2 linked regions of the Pseudosulfitobacter sp. DSM 107133 genome follow. The protein of the gene in region 1 interacts with the protein of each later gene in a pairwise test. Links are inferred from orthologs where the notes say so. Each region holds a gene or a part of one and is shown on either strand. Other genes may lie near its edges. The genes, in order: DSM107133_RS09340 and DSM107133_RS10325.

Region 1 (3,080 bases):
ACTGGCCGCATTCCGCGAAACCTATGCACAGGAACGCAACATCCCGCGCAACCGCGTCTACAAGGACGATGCGCTGGTCGAACTGGCCAGCAACAAGCCGCAAAACCTCGAAGAGCTGAACCGCGCCCGTCTGCTGCTGCGCGAAGCACGCCGGGGCGACATTGCCGATGGTATCCTTGAGGCGGTCAAACGTGGCGTGAACATGGCCGCCGACAGGCTGCCCAAACCCGACAACAGCCGTGAAAAGCTGCAAGTCAACCCGGCGCTGGCCGATCTGTTGCGGGTGTTGCTGAAGGCGAAAACCGAAAGCGCGGGCGTCGCCGCCAAGCTGATCGCGCCTGCGGCCGATCTGGATGCGATTGCGGCGGGGATGCGTGATGTGCAGGCGCTGAGCGGCTGGCGCAAAGAGGTCTTTGGCAACGATGCGCTGCGTCTGTGTGACGGCAAAATCGCCCTGGCGGCCAAAGGTCAGAACGTCAAGGTCGTTGAGCTGGATTGATCCCGCGCCATGGCGCGCCACTCTGCCCGTTTCTTTTGGCTGAAAATATCCCGGGGGAGCCCGAGAAGGGCGGGGGCAGCGCCCCCAAGCGGGTCGGAATCTAGCGGCGCGACGTCCGCGCATTGCGCGCACCGACCACGCGAATGGTGTGCACGCCACGCAATTGCTGCTCTGTCACCGCATGGGCGGCGGTCACAGTGCGCGTCGCTTCCGAGCCACCGGGGCGCGCATTCGCGGGCAGGCGGCCTTCCAGCCGGTAGGACAAGACGCCGTCCACCGCTTCGTCGTCATCATTCTCCGGCGTAAGTTGAACCTCGTACAACCCTTGCGCGGGCGACACACCCGAAGCGCGGATGATTGCACCACCCGGCACCCGTTCGATCACCAGATCGGACACGGTGTCAATCGGTTGACCCTGATACACCTGTTGCTCGGCACGCTTGCGTTGAAACAGGCCGGTTCCACCGGTGGGAATCAGCGGGTTGGTATTTGCCTTGGGGGCCGTCGTGACCGTTTCCGACCGTGAATTGCCAAACCAGTTGAACGGATTGACGCGGCTGTCACGGACGGCAGCACATCCGCCAAGAGTCATGGACGAGATCAAAAGAGCGGAAACTGTGAGACGCATATCAGACTGCCTGTTGTTTGGCCTGTGTTAGCCCATCAGGCCCGTATTGAAAAGCGTGTTGAAAAGCATCATGCGCGGGGGGTGGACCTTTGGCCAGAGGCGTCTTACCTCCGTGCTGCAATCAGAGAGGTATTTTCATGGCTCAAGCTGCCTTTGAAGAAATTGTTGAGGATTTCGAGTTTCTTGAAGATTGGGAAGACCGGTATCGCTATGTCATCGAACAGGGCAAGGCGATGGAGCCGCTGGACGCGGCGCTGAAAGTGCCTGCAACCAAGGTGGACGGCTGTGCCAGCCAGGTCTGGCTGCATCCGCAGATCGAGAGCGGGGTGTTCCGGTTTGACGGTGAAAGCGATGCGATGATCGTGAACGGTCTGATCGCGGTGCTGCGCAAGCTGTACAACGATGTGCCGGTAAGCGCGGTTCTGGACGTGGATGCGCGGGGCGAGCTGGAGCGGCTTGGGTTGAATGACCACCTTTCGGCGCAACGTTCGAACGGGTTGCGGGCGATGATCGAACGGATCAGGCAGGTCGCAAAGGCGGCGTAGGCGCGTGGCGTGATCGCGCGGGGTGATCGCGTGGCGTGAGCATGCAAAGATCGGGGGCGCTGCCCCCGGACCCCCGGGATATTCAGGGCCAAAAGAAACCTAGAGCTTGGCAAGCTGGGCGGTCAGGTCGCCGTAGCCTGTGTAGCGGCGTTCGAATGCCAGCCCCAGGCGGTCGGCGGCGGCGCGGGCTTTTTCGGTCAGGGCGGGATCTTCGGTTTGTGCCTGATAGACCAGTTTTTCGTAATTGCCGAAATACATGTCTCGAAGTTGCGGATGCCGGTCCAGACCCATCGGTTTGATGATGAAAGACTCGAACTGACGGACCAGAAAATCGGTCAGGTAGAAAGTTGTGATTTCACTTTCACTTTGCTTCGTAAAACGTTCATTTCCTTCAAAAAAGCTATAACAGTGCGGCCCGGGAACCATCTCGACGCCCATCTCGGTGCAGGCGGCTTGCAACTGGCCGCCGGTTCCGCAATCAGCATAGACGACAAAGATGCTGTCATAGGCATCGCGATGTTTGGCAACGCTTTCACGCACGGCGTCCGTGATCTTGTCGGGGTAAAGGTGATATTTCGCAGGCAGACAGGTCAGATCCATATGTGTCCAGCCGTTTGCCTTTTTCAGGTCAAGGATTTCGCGCGCCAATGCACCGCAGGCGATCAGCAGGATGCGGCCTGTGCCGACGGGGACGAGGCCCTCTTCGGTCAGCTGGTCAAGGTCGGGAAGGGTGTCGACGGGGTTTGTCACAATTCTAACCAATGCGTGTAGGGCATGTCACCGTCATTGCATGGTGACACATATGCAGCCTTAGTGAAGCTGTCAGATACGACATTTCAGACAAGGATGAAACACAATGTCAATTTACTCTCAAAAAGCCGCTGTGAACACGGCCACGTTGGGGCTGATGTTTATTTCTGGTTGTTTCGCAACGATGGCCTTTGATCTGTGGGGGCAGGTGATTAGCCCCGGTCTGGGTTTTGCGAACCTGTCACCACACGGGTTGGCCAAAAGCCTGTTTGGCGCTCTGGGGCTGCCGAACGGGGATTTTGCGGGCTATTTCATGCATTTCTATCTGGTGGGTCTGATCGGTTATCCCGTGGGCTGGTTGTTCATCTTCAAGCCGGTCTGGGATCGGGTGATCGGGCGCGGCCTGCCTTGGATCGTGCCCGCCGCGGTCTATGGTTTCGGCCTGTGGGTCTTTGCCATTGGCGGGATCACGGCAATCGCAGGTCTGCCGTTTTTCCTGAACTTCACCGGGATCACCTGGGTCGCGCTGGTGGGACACGTTCTGTATGGCATCGTCATGGTGGCGGTGATGGTCTGGCTGACCCGCTCCAGGGTCTGATCCTAAGGGTCCTTGGTCCGGTCGCGCAGCAGCCGGACCAGCACAAAGGCCAGCAAAGCC
Region 2 (3,318 bases), 190 kb from region 1 along the record:
GACATTCCGACCGGGCGTCCGCTGGGCGGCACAAAGTTACCGTTGAACACAGAATACAATCGGTCAGTACCAGTCTTGCCGCTTGAACTGAAAAGACGCGCTTTCGTTGGTCAGGCCTGTCCTTATGGAATGTGAACTGCCATCCCGCCAAATCGCAGCTATCTGCCCGGCTTGGCCTGATCCCACAGCAGGTCACGACGCGCGCCACACCAGGATTGATTGCAATCTCCAAGCACGGCCATCGTTATCTACGCAAGCAGTTCATCCATGGGGCACGAACGGTCCTGCGTTTGGTGCAGGATCGAAATGCGCCGATTTCGCAATGCGCTGACCGCCTCGATGAGCTGGCGCGCACATGAATGTGGCTGTTGTAGCGATGGCAAACGAGATGGCTCGGATCGCTTGAGCCGTATGGGCGAAAGGTGAGCGGTATCGCCCGACTGCACTTGCAGGCGCGAAAATACGTACCCGCACAACGAGAAACATAGGGACCCGCGAGCGATGAAGAGAGGACCGACCAAGGGCCAACCGGAGTCCTGTCAGTCAGACGGAGATCATAAGCTCAAGTCCTAAAGGCTTCGACTTGTTTGCCGACCGCTTGCTCAAATGAGGTCCTACACGCCGCAGGGGATCATATAGGGGGCGGCACACCCCGAAATCCAATACAACACAACGAAAACAAAGACATGAGATGTGAAAGTGGCGGACCATAGAGGATTCGAACCTCTGGCCTCTGCCTTCGGAGGGCAGCGCTCTATCCAGCTGAGCTAATGGTCCACTTGGGGCGGTATAGCTTTGCGGCGCATGGCCTGCAATTGTTAAATGCCCTGTCTGGTGCAGTTCGTGGACGGGGGCCAGCCCCCCGCCCTGCGGGCGTCCCCCGGGATATTTGGTGCCAAAAGAAGCATGGGATCAGGCGAAGAGGTCGTGTGCCAGTTCCAAGGCGTCAACCAATGCGTCGACTTCGGCTGTGGTGTTGTACATGCCAAAGGACGCGCGGCAGCTGGCGGTGAGGCCAAGGTGCTCCATCAGCGGGCCTGCACAATGGTGCCCCGCGCGCACGGCGACGCCCTTCTTGTCAAGGATCGTCGACACGTCATGGGCATGGGCCGCGCCATCAAGGGTGAAGCTGAAGATCGCGCCCTTGTCCGGTGTGGTGCCTTGCACTTGCAACCAGTTCAGGCCGCCCAGGCGTTGCACGGCGTAGTCACGCAAAGTTGCCTCGTGATCGGCAATGGCCTGCATGCCATGGCCCATCATGTAATCCAGCGCCACGCCAAGGCCGATCATCTGGACGATGCCGGGGGTGCCGGCCTCGAACTTCATCGGCGGGTCGTTGTAGGTGACCGTGTCCCTGGTCACCTCGCGGATCATGTCGCCGCCGCCCATGAAGGGTTGCATTTCGGCCATCCGGTCGGGGTGCACATAGATCGCGCCCGAACTGGAGGGGCCATAAAGCTTGTGGCCGGTGATCGCGTAGAAATCGACACCGAGGTCCTGCACGTCCACCGGCATGTGCACAGCGGCCTGGCTGCCGTCGACCAGCACAGGCACGCCTTTGGCATGGGCACCGGCACAGATCGCTTTTACGTCCACATGGGTGCCCAGAACGTTGGACATATGGGTGACGGCAACCAGTTTGGTCTTGGGGCCGATGGCGTCAATCACCGCTTGTGGGTCCAGTGCGCCGGTGCTGTCCACATCGACCCATTTCAACACAACCCCCTGCCGTTCGCGCAGGAAATGCCAGGGCACGATGTTCGCGTGATGCTCCATGACGCTCAGCACGATCTCGTCGCCCGCCTGAAGGCGCGGCATGGCCCAGCCGTAGGCCACCATGTTGATCCCCTCGGTCGTGCCCGAATTGAAGATGATGTCATCTTCGGAGCCCGCATTCAGGAACCGCGCGATGGTGGCGCGCACCGCCTCGTATTTGTCGGTGGCAAGGTTCGACAGGTAATGCAGCCCGCGGTGCACGTTGGCATATTCATGGCCATAGGCCTGGGTGATCGCGTCGATCACCACCTGCGGTTTTTGCGCCGAGGCGCCGTTGTCGAGATAAACCAGCGGCTTGCCGTTCACCTCGCGCGACAGGATCGGAAAGTCGGCCCGAATTTTTGCGACATCATACATTGGCATCAAGCCCCCAAGCTCCAAGACCTGTTATCAACAGCAACACGATCACCCCGAACATAAACCCGACGGTCAGGGCAACCATCAGCCCGAACGCCTTCCAGGCCGTGTCAAACGACAAGGCCTGTGCGATGAAATTTGCCATGATCCACAACCCCATGAACATCACCGTGATCGAAAACAGTCCGGCAAGCGTGGGCGATACAATCAACAGCACCAGCAAAATCACCTGTGCCACCACGCGCAGGGCCTGCAACCACGTCAACACAACTGCGACATCTTCCAGCGCGCCCTGCCCGCCCACAGCGCGTCCAGCCCACAGCAGGATGTGGACCGACACCACCAGCCCCCCGGTAAGCAGCAGGAACAGCATCAGCGGGTTCAACAGGACCGGCGGCATCATCCCGACCGGCGCGGGAAACAGCATTTCGGACAGGCCGGCGAAAATCGCATTGCAGCAACAGACCAGTGCCAGCGCCGTCCAGATGACGCTGCGTGGCAGTTGCCAGCCGATCAGAACCGCCGCCGCATCCCGTGGACTGCGCAAGGACAATACGGCAAGGCCGGTCCAGTCGAATCCGCGCGTGCTCATGTCTGTGCCCTTTCCTGAGCAAGAGAACCGCCGACCCAGAACCAGCCAAAGACCGACAGCCAGACAACGCCGACAGATGTCAAAGCAGGACCGGCACCGATAAGGCCCGCAACCAGACCGTGCAACAATATCACCGGACTGGAGGCCAGAACCGCCCAGAACAGCGCCAGCCGTGCGCCATAGCCGGTGCCGTGCCCGCCCAGAACGCGGCCCAGCAGCCGCGCCACAAAGGCCAGCACATAAAGCACCAGCGGCATGATGAATATCCAAGCGAGCAGCGCGCCGCCCACCAGCATGTCAAACTCTTGCCCCGTCAGATGCGCCTCGCGCGACAGACGCGGCAGTTGCGCAACAAAGACGATCAGACAGCCCGCCATCACATAGACCAGCGCACGGTCTTCACGCGGGCCCTGCCCCAGCAGCTTGCGGATCACCGCGGCCGGCCCCCTGTAGGTGGCCACGATGTCAGTTGTGACGGCCATCAGCTGCGATGACGCTCTAGCCAGCCCGACATGCGGGTTTCAATGTCGGCACGCAGGTCCTCGTTTTCGATTTCCTGCACGGCTTCGGCAAGAAAGGCCAGCGTCAGCAGG

The links.
Region 2: the proteins of DSM107133_RS09340 (region 1) and DSM107133_RS10325 interact in binary tests that used the Escherichia coli proteins (3 or more experiments, as listed by UniProt). The link is inferred for Pseudosulfitobacter sp. DSM 107133 from one-to-one orthologs.

Annotation. Positions count from the first base shown.
Region 1 is NZ_CP085154.1:1,905,971-1,909,050, forward strand. The notes cover bases 208-2,968. They hold DSM107133_RS09340 (SufE family protein), read left to right. Parts: upstream 208-1,264; coding sequence 1,265-1,672; downstream 1,673-2,968. Other genes in these bases: rnd (ribonuclease D), read left to right, coding at 208-499; DSM107133_RS09335 (hypothetical protein), read right to left, coding at 600-1,091; DSM107133_RS09345 (DUF1638 domain-containing protein), read right to left, coding at 1,772-2,422; DSM107133_RS09350 (hypothetical protein), read left to right, coding at 2,529-2,968. Also shown: more of rnd, read left to right, coding at 1-207; more of DSM107133_RS09350, read left to right, coding at 2,969-3,020; DSM107133_RS09355 (hypothetical protein), read right to left, coding at 3,023-3,080. UniProt on the Escherichia coli protein: Participates in cysteine desulfuration mediated by SufS. Cysteine desulfuration mobilizes sulfur from L-cysteine to yield L-alanine and constitutes an essential step in sulfur metabolism for biosynthesis of a variety of sulfur-containing biomolecules.
Region 2 is NZ_CP085154.1:2,095,602-2,098,919, forward strand. The notes cover bases 24-3,022. They hold DSM107133_RS10325 (cysteine desulfurase), read right to left. Parts: upstream 2,134-3,022; coding sequence 913-2,133; downstream 24-912. Other genes in these bases: DSM107133_RS10330 (YIP1 family protein), read right to left, coding at 2,126-2,725; DSM107133_RS10335 (YIP1 family protein), read right to left, coding at 2,722-3,022. Outside these bases: more of DSM107133_RS10335, read right to left, coding at 3,023-3,207; Fe-S cluster assembly protein SufD, read right to left, coding at 3,207-3,318. UniProt on the Escherichia coli protein: Cysteine desulfurases mobilize the sulfur from L-cysteine to yield L-alanine, an essential step in sulfur metabolism for biosynthesis of a variety of sulfur-containing biomolecules.